Regions from separate parts of the Planococcus sp. 1R117A genome, predicted to be linked through region 1. Evidence: riboswitches for the same ligand, from Rfam matches in the RefSeq annotation. Region 1 holds a riboswitch; the other holds the start of a gene.
What was found. Region 1 has a riboswitch for cobalamin ahead of ACSFXN_RS01710 (ABC transporter substrate-binding protein). Riboswitches for the same ligand answer to the same signal wherever they lie in the genome.

Region 1 (7,953 bases):
TCCGATTTCTTCTCCCAGTACCGTTACGTAAGAGTTATTCGACATGTTCTGTGATTTGAACGGTGCCACGCTATAGCCTTGATCGGCCAACAATCTGCAAAACGCTGTGCAAATCATACTTTTCCCTACATCGGATGAAGTTCCTTGAATCATGATTCCGTGCATTTCATCACTTCCTTCTATAAGCGACTCCATTTTCCACTTCATATGCCTTGTCCGACTGAGCCACGAGCCATAGATGAATTTGGCCAAGCCATTGCTGATAGGCAGCATCCCGCACAAAATCGTCCAATACTTCATTTGACACGATGACAAAAAGTTCTGCTTGATTTCGGATTTTCCGGATGGTTTCCTGTAAATGCATCCATTTTTGTTCCATGCAGCCTTCTTTATCTATACATGGGTCCTCTTGCTCCCAGCCTTCATATAACTCGTTGGCAAGCCAAGTGGTGACGCAATCCCACAGCACCGCATCTCCAGCACTAATTTCCGGAATAACTTTCTCCAAATCGAGCGGCTGCTCAATCGTTTTCCAGCCTTGATCTTTTCGGTCCTGCCGGTGGCGCTGAATCCGCTCTTCCATTTCCGCGTCATATGCCTGTCCGCTCGCCAAGTAAATCTTATTCTTGGCATCGGTTTTATGTATGAACTTTTCTGCCCAAGCGCTTTTGCCGCTGCGCACACCGCCACTGACAAATATCAATTGTCCCGCAGCCATCGTGTCATCGCCTCCCGCAGTTGCTGCATTTGGACAGCTGCTTTCATGCCGATGCGAAACCAGTTTCCGTCCATCCCTTGAAATGATTTAGTGTGCCGGAGCACGATTCCTTTTTCCAGCATTTCATTGAAAAAGGCGTCCGGTGCTTTATCTGCTGGCAGCCGGAACGACAGAAAATTCACAGCGGAATCTGTCGCCGTGCAGCCCTTTTCTTCCAAAAAGCGCGTCATGGACTCCCGCTCAACTCCTGCTGCTTCCATCACACGTTTCCGGTAAGTTTGTTGTCCCAAGCACCGGGCTCCAACTTGAGCCGAAATCGCATTCACATTCCAATGGGCGGCGCCTTGTTTCAACTGCTTCAAAACTTCCGGTTCACCGATGGCATAGCCCATCCGTAGACCAGGAATGGCATACATCTTGGTCATCGACCGGACAATAATGACATGAGGGAAAGTTTCCAGCAGCGGAATCAGCGAAAATTCCTCTCCAGCGAAATCAATAAAGGCTTCATCCAGAACAAGTTCACATCCTGCATTCCGGCATTCTTCAGCGATTGACACCAGTACATGCTGTTCCAGTAAAAGTCCTGTCGGATTATGGGGATTGCAGATATAAACAGCAGCACAGCCTTTTAACGCCAGCACCACTTCATCCAGTTGAAGACGCCAGCCATTTTCTTCTGTTAATTGGACAGCCACAACTTCTGCTCCTTCTGCCTCAAGCGTTTTGCGGTATTCAGAAAAAGCCGGTTCAATCAAGACCACCCGCTTGCCGCGGTACCGGCGCGCCAGCCAAGTGAAAATTTCCGCTGCCCCGTTTCCCGTAATGACACAATCCGGTTCAACTTCATGGAACTCGGCTGCTGCGCTTCGGAACGGTTCGCCGTCAGGGTCCGGATAAAATCGGATCAGGTCCTGAAAGGATGGCCAGGAGTCTGCAATAAATTCCGGCGGGCCGAAAGGATGAACGTTCTCGCTGAAATCCAGAATTTTTTCAGGCGCTTCCATTCCGAGTCGTTTATATAAAATTTTCGGGTTCGCGCCGTGGTCAGGCAAATTCAATGATCATCACTCCTATGGCAAAGAGAATATAAAACCAAATCGCTGCGATATGCATATGCTGAACTGCCTCTTTGATATGCTCGGCTTCCAGTTCATAAACGGGTTTCCCCATGCGGGCGCGTTCTGAACGGACTCCTTTGTATGTATTGACACCGCCGAGTTCTATGCCCAGCTGAACAGCAGTTGCTGCTTCCAGCCAGCCGCTGTTCGGGCTCGGATGCTTGACGGCGTCCCGTGTCCATTCCGCAAAACGCTGACGCATCGTGAGATTTCGTTTGTTTCTGGTAGTCAGCAGAATCAGTGCTCCGGTAATGCGGCTTGGGATGAAATTCAAGACATCATCCAAGCGGGCCGAGGCATAGCCAAATTGCACAAAGTCCTCATTTTTATAGCCCACCATCGAGTCGCATGTATTGACTGCTTTATATAGCCATAATCCGGGTGCCCCCAGCAGAAATGCCCAAAATAACGGTGCCGTAATACCGTCGCTTGTATTTTCTGATACAGTTTCGACAACGCCGCGGGTAATTTCACTTTCATCTAAATGAGCGGTGTCACGCCCGACAATCCAGGACAGCTTTTCCCTTGCCTGGCTCCAGTCCTTCTGAATCAGCGGCTGGTACACGTCTTCTGCGGCATCACGCAAGCTTTTTTGTGCCAGGCCGGAAGCGATTAAAATCGTTTCGATAAGAAAGCCCAAACTCCAGTGAACGGCATATGCTCCCGAAACCAACAGATAAGCTGTTCCAAAAGCTGCCGCAGCGGCGGCTAAGACGAGAAGAAAACCGTTGCGAAAAGCATTCGGCGGATGGTTCCATTTGGCTGTCAGCTTTGATATCAAAGTTCCCAGCCATCTGACCGGATGGGGCCAGCCGGGTGGATCTCCGACAATCCGATCGATTATGAGACCCAGTCCAATGGCAAAAATATGGCTGATCATTCCTTTTTCGCCTCGCGGTATAAGCCAATTGCTTCCACTGTACATTCAAATACCCCTGCTCCGATCAACTTTCCAAGCTCGGTAATCGGGCCAGCGTATGGCAAATGTTCACCTTGCTGCGTAGCAGCGACCAAACAGCTGTCAGTCGAAGTTCCGGTCGCTAACGTATTTGTCAGCAGATCCATTACGCCTTCAAGATGAAGCGCTTTTGTTTTGGCTTCCGTAGCGGTAATCATCGCTTGGATAAAAGCTTCATCCGATAATTTGCCATTGACCATAATCCACGTATTAATCGTGCCAACTTGCATGGCACGTTCAAGTGCCTTCGAGACATCCACTGCATTTCCAATTCCTGCAGTCACCGCAATGACGATGGAACCGAAAGAAGCCTTGTACTCCTTCACGATAGCATCCTGGGTTTGTACAGCCGTCATCATTCCGACAGTATCTGTAGGTTTAAAACCCAACTCTTCAATGAATCCTGTCATTTCCATCAAACTGTCATCGATATTATAATTCATGTCCACATGGCGATTAATGAATGTCCGGAACCAGCCGGCTCCGGCATTGATGACAGCTGAAGATACGGTTTTCAGAGGAACTTCACTTTGGTAAAGCACCATATTCGGCGAAACTGCAAAGTCTTCGGCACGGATTTCCCATTCTTCTGTCCGCCGCTTTATTCCCGGAAGCAGCGTGACTTGCGGTTTTGGAAGCTCTGGATGTGGATGGTTGCTAACCCGCGTCCGGTAGACGGCTTCAATATCCTGTTCCCGCACCACTTCGTGCGGCTCCCCCATACGGATAATCTTGCCATGGTCCAACAGCAGAAGTTGATCGCAATACATGGACGCAATATTGATGTCATGGAAAATCGACACAACTGTCAATTCTTTTTCAATCGCTTGTTTTTTAATGGTATCAAGCAGTTCTTTTTGATGATTGATGTCCAAATGATTGGTCGGTTCGTCGAGCAGCAGGATTTTAGCATTTTGGGCCAATGCCTGTGCCACAAAAACGCGCTGCTGCTCTCCCCCTGATAAGCGGTCGATTTGTGTAGTCTCGTAATGCGTGATGTTCATCAAGCGCATGGCTTCTGTTACAGCCGTTTCATCTTCTTCAGACCAGGAAGAAAACCAGCCGCTTTGATGCGGGTATCTTCCAAGCGATACCGTTTCACGGACCGTATGGGCAAATGCATGCGCATGAAGCTGTGGCAAAACGGCCATGTGCCTGGCGAGTTCTTTAGCCCCAAAATCAGTGATTGTCTTCTCTTCAATTTCAATTTTTCCGCTCTTTAAAGGCAGCACCCCGCTGATTAATTTCATCATCGTGGATTTCCCGCTGCCGTTCGGCCCTAAAATCCCAAGCATCGAGCCTTTGGAAACTTGGAAAGAAACATCATCGACGATGTTCTTATCTCCGTATCCGCCAACCAACTCTGTTATTTTCAACATATCAAGCCACTCCTTTCCGCTGCCGGAAAAAGATAAACGCAAAAACCGGTGCCCCGATAAATGCGGTAATTACCCCAATTGGCAATTCTGTCGGTGAAATGATCGTCCGGGACACCAAATCACAGATGATCAATAACGCAGCACCGTTGATAAAAGACAGCGGCAATACATGCCGATGATCCGAACCCCATACGAGCCGGGTCATATGTGGCACGACCAAGCCAACAAAGCCGATCGTTCCCGAAACCGCTACAGCCGCTCCGGTCAGAACGGATCCGCTGATAAGAATCATCATTTTCCTTTTTTTCACGTCGACTCCCAAATGCTGTGCCCGTTCTTCCCCGAACAGCATGGCATTCAACTCACGCCGGTTCAGCCAAAGCAAGAAGGATCCGATGAGGATAAACGGCAAGGCCATTTGAACATAGGGCCAGCCTCGCATCGATACACTGCCAAGAAGCCAGCCGATGATTTGGCGAAGCTCTTCTCCCGTCAGCGCTATCATCAAGGAGATGACAGAGCCGAGAAACGAACTGAAAATGATTCCTGTCAAAATGACAGTTTCCATTTTCATGGAACGATCGACCAATTTCGCAAAACTCATTACTGCAAACATCGTCAACAATGCACCCAGCATGCTCATCACCGGCAAAGTATAATTCCCTAAAAACGGGACCGAAATGCCGAAAAAGAGCGTCATCACAGCGCCGACTGAGGCACCGGATGACACTCCTAAAGTGTAAGGATCGGCCAGCGGGTTTTTAAGCAAGCCTTGGAATGCTGCACCGGCAATTGCCAGCGCTGCACCGACTAAACCTGCCAAAACCACGCGCGGCATCCGGATATTCCACAAAATATTGGCAGCTGTTTCATCCGACTCGGGGTTCCACAGCACTTCCGGCGAAATGGAAACCGTGCCGACCGTTACTCCCAGCAGGACAGCCCCTCCCAATAGAATGAAAGAGACGATATAAGCCAGGCTGTTTTTACTCACTGAAAACCTCAGGATAAACAGCTTGAGCCATTTCCATCAAACCTTCTGTCAATCTCGGGCCAGAACGGGTAACTTTATCCGAATCAACATTATAAACCGCATCTTCTTTCACTGCCGTAACATCGGCAAAGCCACTGCGGGCCTTGATTTTTTCAACCGCATCCGGCACGTAAGCACCTTCGGTCGACACAATCACATCCGGATTGGCTTCGACAATTGCTTCCGGGTCCATGCTGACCCATCCTTCCAGCTCACCAGCCGCATTTTCCGCGTTGATGATGTCCAGCATTTCATCCATGAACGTTCCGCTGCCGGTTGTATAAATTTCCGGATTGCTGCCTACTTCAACAAATACTTTTTTTGGTTCTTTGATTTTGCTCGCTTGTTCTTCGATTTCTTCTACTTGTGCTTCCATTTCAGAAACGAGTGCATCCGCTTCTTGCATTGTACCGGTTGCTTGTCCAATAATCGTCATTGTGTCATATACTTCGTCAAAACTTTGGGCTTCCTGGACAACGTATACTTTAATGCCGGCATCACGCAATTGCTGAAGTCCAGCCTCACCGACGCCTACACCTGATTCATGGGCCAATACCAAGTCCGGCTGCAAGCTGATGATTTTTTCAACATTGAATTCCTGCCCGCCGATTTTCTCGACAGTTGCCGCTTCTTCCGGATAATTATCAAAATCGGATACCCCGACCATTTTTTCTCCCAATCCGAGTTCGTAAGCGATTTCTGTATTTGACGGCACCATGGAAACGATCGCTTTCGGTTCTTCTTCGATTACGATTTCTTCTCCCATTGCATCCTTCATCGTTACCGGAAATTCAGCTTCCGCTACTTCCTTTGGCGGATCTGTCGGTGTTTCCGCATTCTCTCCTGTCGGTGCTTCTTGCCCGCCACAACCTGCGAGCAGCATTGCTGCCATCCCTGCACTTGCTCCAAACTTCCAAAACTTCTTCATCTCGACATCCCCTTTTATCAAATAAAAAATCTCCCGCAGACACTGCGAGAGATTGAAAGGACGACATAAAAAACGTGTGCATCCAGCCGGTCCTCGCAGGCTTAGTGGGTGTTGTCATAAAGGCAGGTCTCCTGGCTTGTGATCATGGCGTACTGCACCTTCCCAAAGCGTTGCTTCAGTGGCTGTTGGCAGATTGCTCTCACTTACAGTGGCGGGACCGCGCCGGAATCGAACCGGCTTCCCTTTTAACTCATGTTCTTAGACATAAGCACCTTTATGATTGAATTATTAAGTTTCTTAATAAGTTAATTATACACAAAATTCTTTCTGTGTCTCTTACATTTTGTCAGGAGCGGAAACTCCAACTAATTTCAGCGCATTAGCTAAAGTAGTTTTAACAGCTGTGATCAGCGCAAGGCGCGCAGCAGTCAGTTCCGCGTTCGAAGCATCCAATACTTTATTGGCATTATAGAAGCTGTGGAAATGAGCTGCCAATTCCTGAATATAGGTAGTGACGCGATGCGGTGCGCGTTGTTTCGCAGCATCTGCCACCACTTGCGGGAAATCACCGATTTTTTTCAGGACATCGATTTCTTTTTCCGAAGTCAGCAGATCTAAATTATCTGTAGAAGCTAAGAATCCTAGCTCTTCCGCTTGGCGCAAAATCGAACAGATGCGCGCATGGGCATATTGTGAATAATAAACCGGGTTTTCGTTGGACTGCGATACAGCCAGATCCAAGTCAAAGTCCATATGGGAATCACCTGAACGCATAGCGAAGAAATAACGCACTGCATCCAAGCCGACCAATTCAACCAGTTCACGCATCGTTACTGCTTTCCCGGTACGTTTGCTCATTTTCATCTTTTCGCCGTCTTTGTACAGCTGGACCATTTGGATGATGCTCACTTCAAGCGTATCGCGGTCATAGCCAAGCGCTTCAATCGCCGCTTTCATGCGTGGGATATAACCGTGGTGGTCAGCTCCCCAGATGTTGATCAGCTTATCAAAACCGCGGGACAATTTGTCGTCATGATAAGCGATATCCGGCAGCATATATGTAAACGAACCGTCGTTCTTGATCAATACGCGGTCTTTGTCGTCACCGAATGTCGTCGAGCGGAACCAAGTTGCACCTTCTTCTTCGTAGATATGGCCGTTCTCGCGAAGCTTGTTCAGCGCAATTTCAATCTCGCCTTTTTCGTATAAAGAAGTTTCCGAGAACCATTCATCAAACTCAACGCGGAAATCAGCCAAGTCTTGCTGCAATTTCGCCAGTTCCACTTTCAAGCCATGCTTGCGGAACGCTTCAAAACGTTCTTCTTTTGTCATCGAGACAAATTTATCGCCATGCTCTTTCACAAGATCTGCAGCGATGTCTTTGATGTCCTGGCCGCGGTAGCCGTCTTCCGGCATGTTCAGCGGTTCGCCGAGTGCTTCAAAATAACGCGCTTCGATGGACAGCGCCAAATTATTGATTTGGTTCCCGGCATCATTGATATAGTATTCACGTGACACATCGTAACCCGCAACATCCAATACGTTGCATAGTGAATCACCGACTGATGCACCGCGGGCATGCCCAAGATGAAGGTCGCCTGTCGGGTTGGCAGACACGAATTCGACTTGAATCCGCTCGCCTCCGCCTGAATTGGTGCGGCCATAATCTTCTTTTTGCTCCAGGACGGTTTTCACTACGTCCAGCAGATAATCTTTTTTGATCGTGATGTTAATAAATCCAGGTCCGGCAATATCCACTTTTTCGATATTCGCTGTTTCTTTGTCAAGATTTCCGACAATCGCTTCTGCAATGACA
Region 2 (7,953 bases), 580 kb from region 1:
GATTCCTCCTTAGCTTTGGCATGCTTCGCATTCTTCAATTTCGGCCTGGGATGTGCTGCGCACGTAGTACGTCGTCTTCAGGCCCTGCTGCCATGCCTTAAAATGCAGCCCCAGCAATTCTTTCGCTTTGATGGTATGCGGCACATAGAAATTGAAGCTGACTGACTGGTCGATATGGCGCTGGCGGGCCGCGTTCTGGCGGATGCTCCAGTTCTGGTCGAGCACGTGGCGCGAGCGGCGGTAGTAATCGTATGTGTTATGGTCCAAATCCGGTGCCGTCACTTTAAATTTGAAGTTTTTCTTTTCTTCGGCGTATTCAACGGCATAAAGCGGGTCGATGCCATCTGTCGAGCCGCCGATTTTTGCAGTCGATGAATTTGGCGCCACTGCCATCATCCAGCCGTTTCGGACGCCGTGTTCTGTGATTTCTTGTTGCAGTTCATTCCAGCGTTCGCTGGTGTAATTTTTGCGTTCAAAATATTCGCCGGTATGCCATTCCGATCCGGTAAATTCGCGGTAAGCGCCTTTTTCCTTGGCGAGCTCCATCGAAGAGCGGATCGTATGGTAAGCAATTTCCTCGTATAATTTATCGGCAAATGCCACCGCTTCGTCTGTTTCCCAGTGGATGCCTTCAAGCGCGAGTAAATGTGCCCATCCGAAAGTTCCGCTCCCCACCGCGCGATATTTTTTATTCGTCGCATCGGCCTGGCCTACGGAAATCGTGTTTAAGTCGATGACGTTATCGAGCATGCGCATCTGGATTGGAATCAACCGCTCCAACACTTCCGCTTTCACCGCACGCGGCAAGTTGATCGACGACAAGTTGCAGACGACAAAATCGCCCGGTTTGCGGATCATCACCAAGTTGCCGTCTTCATCGGTGTATTCTTTCATAATCGTTGTCGCTGACATATTTTGCATTATTTCTGTACACAAATTGCTGCAGTAAATCGACGTGTGCCCTTTGCCGCGCAGGTGCTTGTTCGGGTTCTGGCGGTTGACTTCATCGCGGTAGAACATATACGGCGTGCCGGTTTCAAGCTGCGACACCATGATGCGCGCCATGATGTCCATCGCCCGGTAGGTCTTCCTTGGCAATAAAGGATTGGCAAGCGCTTCTTCGTATTTCTCCGTGAAATGCTTCACGTCGCTTTCGTCATAGAAATCTTCCAGTCCAAGCGCCGTCCCCGCTTCGTCTTTCCAGCCCATTATCTGTTTTACCTGATGCGGGCAGAATGTATGCCATTCACCGGTGCTGCGGCCGCTGTCGTCGGTTTCCTTCAGTTTTTCCATGAACAGATCCGGAATCGCAACGCCTGTGAAAATATCATGCGCTTTCCGGCGCTCGTCGCCGTTGTTCGTTTTCAAATCCAAGAACCCGTTCATGATGTCTTTGTGGAACACATCCAAGTAAATCGCTACGGCGCCTTGGCGCTGTCCGAGCTGGTCGACGCTGACCGCCGTGTCGTTGACCAAGCGGATCCACGGAATGACGCCGGACGAGTTGCCTTTGAACTTTTTGATATCGGATCCGAGCGCCCGCACTTTGCCGTAATAGACGCCGATGCCGCCGCCGTCTTTGCTGAGGCGCGCGATGTCCCAGTTGTTCAAGTAAATGCCGTCAAGCGAATCATCCACCGTATCGATAAAGCAGGAAGACAGCTGGCCGAAGCTCTTGCCGGCATTGGACAGCGTCGGCGTCGCAACCGTCATATAGAGATTGCTCATCGCCCAATAAGCTTCTTTCACCAGATCCAGCCGTTTGTTTTTTGGCTCGTTCTGCATCAAAGTCATTGCAATGACCAGAAAACGTTCCTGCGGCAGCTCATACAAATTCCCCTCGTAATCCTTTGCCAAATAGCGGTCCGCGAGTAAAAACAAGCCGATGTAATTAAACAAAAAATCCCGTTCCGCATTGATTTCTTTCCCGAGCACTTCGATTTCTTCTTCCGAATAGCGCTTCAGCAAGTCTCCTGAATAAATGCCGATTTCACTAAGAGTTTTCACCAGCCCATAGAAATCCCCGTACTTCAGTTCCGCCTGAAAACCCCGATTTTTCGCAGCTTTTTCGTATAAATCGTTTAAATAAAGTTCCGCCGCGACGAATGTCCAATCCGGTTCTGCCATGGAGATGCGGTTGAGTGCATAAATCAGGGATTGTTCCCCTTTAACTGGCCCATCCATGCTTTCCACTTTCTCAAGCATATCGGCTGTCTCCAATTTATAGACATCTCTCGCCCGCAATAAGGCTTTCGTGACTGCATCTGTTTTCGAATGGATTGTTGTATTCATATCAAACCAGCTCCTTTGCAAATTCATTGATTTTCATGCGGCGCTGCTTGCGTTCTTGCGCACTTTGGAACAACTGCTTCTCATTTTCCGTTTCCGGAACTACACCGGGAACCGGCGTCGGTTTTCCATCTTCGCTTACTGCCACCATTGTCAGGATGGCGGTCGTCGTCAAAGTTTTCTCCCCTGTTTCAATGTTTTGGCATTCCGCTTTCACATAAACTTCCATCGAAGTCCGTCCGGTGGAAATCACAACCCCTTCCAGAAGCAGCACATTGCCGACCCGGGCGGACGACAGGAAATTCACCGTATCAATTGAGGCAGTCACCACGGCTTTTCCGCTGTGTTTCATGGCCGTAATGGCGGCAATTTCGTCGATAAAGCTAAGCACCGTCCCGCCGAAAATCGTTCCCATATGATTGGTATCCGGCGGCAGCACCAATTTGGTCTGAATCGTCCGCGATCTGCTTGCTGTAATTTGCTGTGTCATCTTTCATCCTCCAGTCGGTATTTGGGCAAACAAAAAACCCATCTTCTCAGGCGAGAGGATGGGTTGGATAAACGTAAATAATCCAGCGGAAACCGGCAAAAGACCGTGTTCCGCGCAGAGTACCTTCGTTATACCTCCCAGCTCCCGGAGAAGGTCATTAACTTATAACGATGGCAGGTCTCCTGGCTCATGCGTCTTCCTACACTATGTCCTTCCCGTCCATTGATTGGACAGTGGATTGCCATAGTTCGTCAGCACTTACAGTTGCGGGTACAGCTCCGGTTTTTCATCGGATTCCCTATTAAGCCTTTTCAGGCACCATTGTTATTGGTTTTACTACATATAGTGTTGTTATTTATACAATTTACTAAATACTGTATTTATAAACTATAAACCAGATCTTTTTCTTTTACAAGCCCATAATCCAGAGCAAAAATGCAAAAAAAGTCCGAAAGCATCCATATCAGCTTTCGGACCTTCTTAATTACTCCCCCGCTATCTATAAACCCCTACTCGAGGCAAGATTCTGTTTTTCAGTTAAAACAATTTAAGCAGCTCAACGGTCCCCAGGTAAACAAAGACAATGACACAGGCTGTTAAAACGGTATTGGTGACCCAGCCGTTCTTGAATCCCGGGTCCACTCGTTTCGAATTGAGCAGAAGCATTAGGCTGATTGCTAGAAACGGCATGAACAAAGCGCCGAGCGCACCATATAAGATAACAAGAAGCACCGGCTGGCCGAAAAACAGCAGCAGCATCGGTGGGAATGTTAGCCATAGAAGGTAAAAACGGTATGCCGGATCTTTCTTAGAAACCGGCTCATCAGAATCTGTCCCCTTTTTGCGCACCATCCGGACAAAGTCAGCAAACAGGTAAGGCACGCCGTTCCAAACACCCAATAAGGATGAAAATGCGGCAGACCAGGCGCCGATCAAGAACAGCCAGCGGGCAAAAGAACCAAATTGATCGCTATATAGACCGGATAATGCCACTAACCCTTCTTCTCCATTAATTTCAATGCCGGTACCGAACAGGAATTCCGCTCCGACGACTAGTAGAGATAAGGTGAAAATCGCTGTAATGATGTAGCCGGTAGCGGAATCCACTCTCATCATCGGAATCCAGGATTTGCCCACCCAATTTTTTTCGCGGATCCAATAGCCGTACGACGCCATCGTAATCGTTCCACCCACACCGCCGAGCAGCCCTAAAACAAGCAGCAGCGAACTGCCGCCGGTTCGTGGAACAAAACCGCTCACGATATTTCCGATATCCGGAAGAAGAATTACCGCTGACCCGACAACCGTAACAAACATAAGACCGACCATAAGGGTCATCACTTTTTCAAAAAGTTCATAATGGCCGAACAGCACCAGTGCAAGACCGGCTAATCCATGAATGACTGCCCAAGCCCATAGAGGCATAATGGGAAACATGGTTACCATCATGAGGGCGCTCGTCGACATGGCAGCTGCCCCGTAACTGAATCCCCAAATGATGGAATAGACGCCGAAATAACCCGTTGCCCACTTTCCAAGCGAATGCCAGCCTTCCAGAATGGTCTTTCCTGTTGCCAGCTGCCACCGTCCCATTCCTTCTGTAAAGTAAAACTTGAACAAAGAGCCGAGCAGAATAGCCCATCCAAGGGTCATGCCAAAAGCCGCTCCAGCGACAAGAGCCGCAATCAAATCGCCGGTCCCCACTCCTGTTGCAGCGGTTACAAATCCCGGTCCGACCATTTTGGCTTTCTCTTTCAACGTACGTGGTATAGCAGGTACTGATTTTTCAGTGCTTTGAACTGTAGACATTCAAAAACCTCCCTATACATTATAGTTTTCAGTAAACAAAAAATTTCTTAGCTGAAAATACTACTGGTTGGCTTTTAGTAATGAATAGACATTCAGTTGGTTGATTGAATTCATTATAGACAACTATGTGCTTAATTGAAAGAATTTTCAAAAATTTTATATGAAAGGAAAAGCGAGCTGTTTTCTCCACATAGGAAAGGGCTTCTTCAACTTTTTCGCAATAAAAAACCTAACCTTCTCAAAGAGAAGATTAGGTTTTTTTGAGCCGTAGAGGACTGTTGTCCGGCAGCCCTTACAGAAAGAATATATAAATCAATGCTGCAAGCACCAGGCGGTAAATCGCAAAAGGCACCAATTTGATTTTGTCGATCAATTTCAGGAAAAATTTAACGACGACCAGCGCGACGATGAAGGCACTGACAAAGCCGACAGTAAAGAACGGCAACGCGTCCATCGTGAAATATTGCCAGTTTTTAATCAGTGACAAACCGCTGGCGCCAAGCATGATCGGCACCGCCATGATGAACGTAAAGTCAGCTGCCGAATGGTGGCTCATTCTCAGCAAAACACCTCCGGAAATTGTAGAACCGGAACGCGAGAATCCAGGCCATAGTCCAAGACATTGGAAAAGACCCATACCTAATGCTTGCTTGTATGTCATTTTATCAACCGTTTCAGTATGATGAGGCTTCTTTTTCGTGACAAAATCTGCGATCAACATGAGAATCGCTCCAACAACAAGTCCGATCACGACCGTTTCTACAGAAAACAAATACTCATCTATGTAATCTTCAAATAACAGTCCCAGTACGCCGGCAGGGATTAATCCAACAATCACTTTTGTTAAACTAAGGCGCTGCTTTTTTCCTGCTGTCGCTTTTCTATCCAGTCCAAGCAAATCTTTAAATCGGTCTTTAAAAACGATGACTACCGCTAAAATTGAACCTAATTGAATGACTACTTTAAATGTATTCGCTACCGGCTCTGTGTACAGCTCTTTTGACTGTAGCCAAATGTCATCGACGATGATCATGTGACCCGTTGAAGAAACCGGAGCAAATTCTGTCAGCCCTTCAACAATCCCTAATATCATTGCAACAACTAATTCCCATAACTGCATGTTCTTTTCTCCTTTAAAATCAAATGATTAATGCTGTATATAAACTGTGAAATCAGGCAACTGGTGGAAAATTGCCGAAAAAATATGGAAGTCTCAAAGCTTCCAATCCAGGCCGCCTTTTTAGCCTTAAAACTTTATTCGCAGCCCAAACCTTCTTTTACAATGATGATGCCGCTGTGTTCACTCTTAATTATTTTAAACGGTTAATCTGTTTAATCATACACTTTTTTAAAGTCATTTACATCGAGCAACTCAAAATGTGCATGTTATAAAAACATTTATGAGAAGTATATGAACGTTATTTAAAAATATTAAATTTCTGAATCATTTTACTTTATCTTAAATAAAACCAAATACTTTTAATATATTTCAATTATGCTATGATAATAAATTGTGATTTTGATATATTTATTACTTTCACTTTCAATAAAACGGCCTTATTTAGAGGTTTAAAAATGGAGATGCACAATGAAACAACAGACAGGCTACTCTTTTCATTACGGCTGGGTAATCATCGCGCTTGCTGCGCTGTCCCAGTTTTTTTCAGGCCCCGGACAAACCTATTCCAACGCGATTTTCATCGATTACTATATAAGCGAATTCGGCTGGAGCCGTTCAACGGTTACTGCTGTTTACTCCTCCGCCACACTAGCAGCAGGGTTTCTGCTGTTTTTTATCGGCCGGCTGATTGACAGAAACGGCTCGAGAAAAATGGCGGTCATTGTTTCACTGGCCCTGGCTGTTGCTTGTTTTTTCAATAGTTTTGTCACCAGTCTCGTCATGCTGTTCATCGGTTTCTTTTTTATCCGGCTGCTCGGCCAGGGGTCCATGGGCCTTATTTCAAGCTCGCTTATCCCTCAATGGTTTGTCAAAAAAAGAGGGCGAGCCATCAGCATTGCAGCAATTGGCGGTTTGGTCAGTTCCGCGGCATTTCCGTTATTAAATGTTTGGCTGATCGACGCTTTCGGATGGCGCGCTTCGTGGCTGATCCTTGGAGTAATCATCGTGGTCTGCTTTACTCCTCTTGCTTTCTTCCTCATCCAAAACTCTCCGGAAGACATGGGATTGCTGCCGGATAACGGCAGCTCCGCAAAAGGCGGGAAAAATAGCACGCCGATTGTGGAAACCAGCTGGACCGTGAAAGAAGCTTCAAAAACAAAAGCATTCTGGCTGCTTCTCCTCTGCGCTGTCATTCCCGGAATTGTCAATTCCGGCCTGACGTTCCATTTGGTTTCGATTTTCTCTGAAAAATCCCTGTCACTTGAAGCAGCCGCGAGTGTATTAAGTTTAACGGCACTCATTGGTCTTCCGGTCACTTTCCTGACCGGTATCCTCCTCGAAAAGATCAAAGTGCAATATATGCTGGCCGTGGTGTTTGCAGGTGAAATTGTATCGCTGCTGCTGCTGCAAAACACTTCCGCGCTTTCCGCCGCCATTGTCTTCGGCATCATCTGGGGAGTCAGCATGGGGATCGAGCGGATTGTCATGGCAGTCGTATGGCCCAATTACTTCGGCCGGAAGCATATCGGCAGCATCAGCGGCATTTCAGTCGCAATGATTGTTACCGGTTCAGCACTGGGGCCGATGCCGCTTGCTATTGCGTTCGATCAGTTCGGCGGTTATACCGGGATTTTATGGATAATCATGCTCTTTCCCGTGCTGGGCATGTTCGCTGCTTTAGCGGCGAGCCCACCGGTGAAGCCAACTAGCCAAGAACAGCCGGAAAAATTGAAAATCCCTGAACAAGCTGCACCTTTACTTTTAAAGTAAAGGTGTTTTTCACATCAACCCTAAAAATTGCTGCAACGCAAAGCAGCGATTCAACCTACAGTTGACGCATTCAGCACTCCATTTGTTCCGGCCCAATCGGCAATTCAGCAAACTCTCTGTAAAACCATTTTGAATGGACGTCAGGACTTCGGCGTTTGTTCCACTATCATTTTTCTTTCACACAAAAACCATTTTTCGGTAAATTTCACTGCATGCTGATCTGTTTCCGCAACAATGACATAGGGTGAACGTTTGTCAAAGGCCGCTTGAATCATAGTGCTGCCGATTAGTTTCCCCCCTTACATCCGGCATAACCGCTATGTGTTTAATTTCAATCTGGTTTCCGTCTTTGAATTCTACCCCCAGACAGCTGACAATTTCTCCTTTCAGTTTAAAGCCATATAACTTCTGGTTAGCTGCATCCAAATATTTTACGTATTCGGATTCTATCCTTTCCATAGAATCTGCATAACCC

Region 2: it holds a riboswitch for cobalamin, as region 1 does, so the genes downstream of both, ACSFXN_RS04520 (acyl-CoA thioesterase) here and ACSFXN_RS01710 (ABC transporter substrate-binding protein) in region 1, are expected to answer to the same signal.

What each region holds. Positions count from the first base shown of each region.
Region 1 is NZ_JBPRLO010000001.1:389,467-397,419, forward strand. It holds gene ACSFXN_RS01680 (cobyric acid synthase) at 1-207, opposite strand, end outside; gene ACSFXN_RS01685 (bifunctional adenosylcobinamide kinase/adenosylcobinamide-phosphate guanylyltransferase) at 170-718, opposite strand; gene cobD (threonine-phosphate decarboxylase CobD) at 700-1,779, opposite strand; gene cbiB (adenosylcobinamide-phosphate synthase CbiB) at 1,766-2,719, opposite strand; gene ACSFXN_RS01700 (adenosylcobinamide amidohydrolase) at 2,716-4,176, opposite strand; gene ACSFXN_RS01705 (FecCD family ABC transporter permease) at 4,178-5,155, opposite strand; gene ACSFXN_RS01710 (ABC transporter substrate-binding protein) at 5,163-6,137, opposite strand; cobalamin riboswitch at 6,242-6,428, opposite strand; gene argS (arginine--tRNA ligase) at 6,474-7,953, opposite strand, start outside.
Region 2 is NZ_JBPRLO010000001.1:966,706-974,658, forward strand. It holds gene ACSFXN_RS04515 (ribonucleoside-diphosphate reductase subunit alpha) at 10-2,292, opposite strand; gene ACSFXN_RS04520 (acyl-CoA thioesterase) at 2,294-2,779, opposite strand; cobalamin riboswitch at 2,935-3,117, opposite strand; gene ACSFXN_RS04525 (Nramp family divalent metal transporter) at 3,317-4,588, opposite strand; gene ACSFXN_RS04530 (undecaprenyl-diphosphate phosphatase) at 4,881-5,708, opposite strand; gene ACSFXN_RS04535 (MFS transporter) at 6,177-7,478, shown strand; gene ACSFXN_RS04540 (GNAT family N-acetyltransferase) at 7,734-7,953, opposite strand, start outside.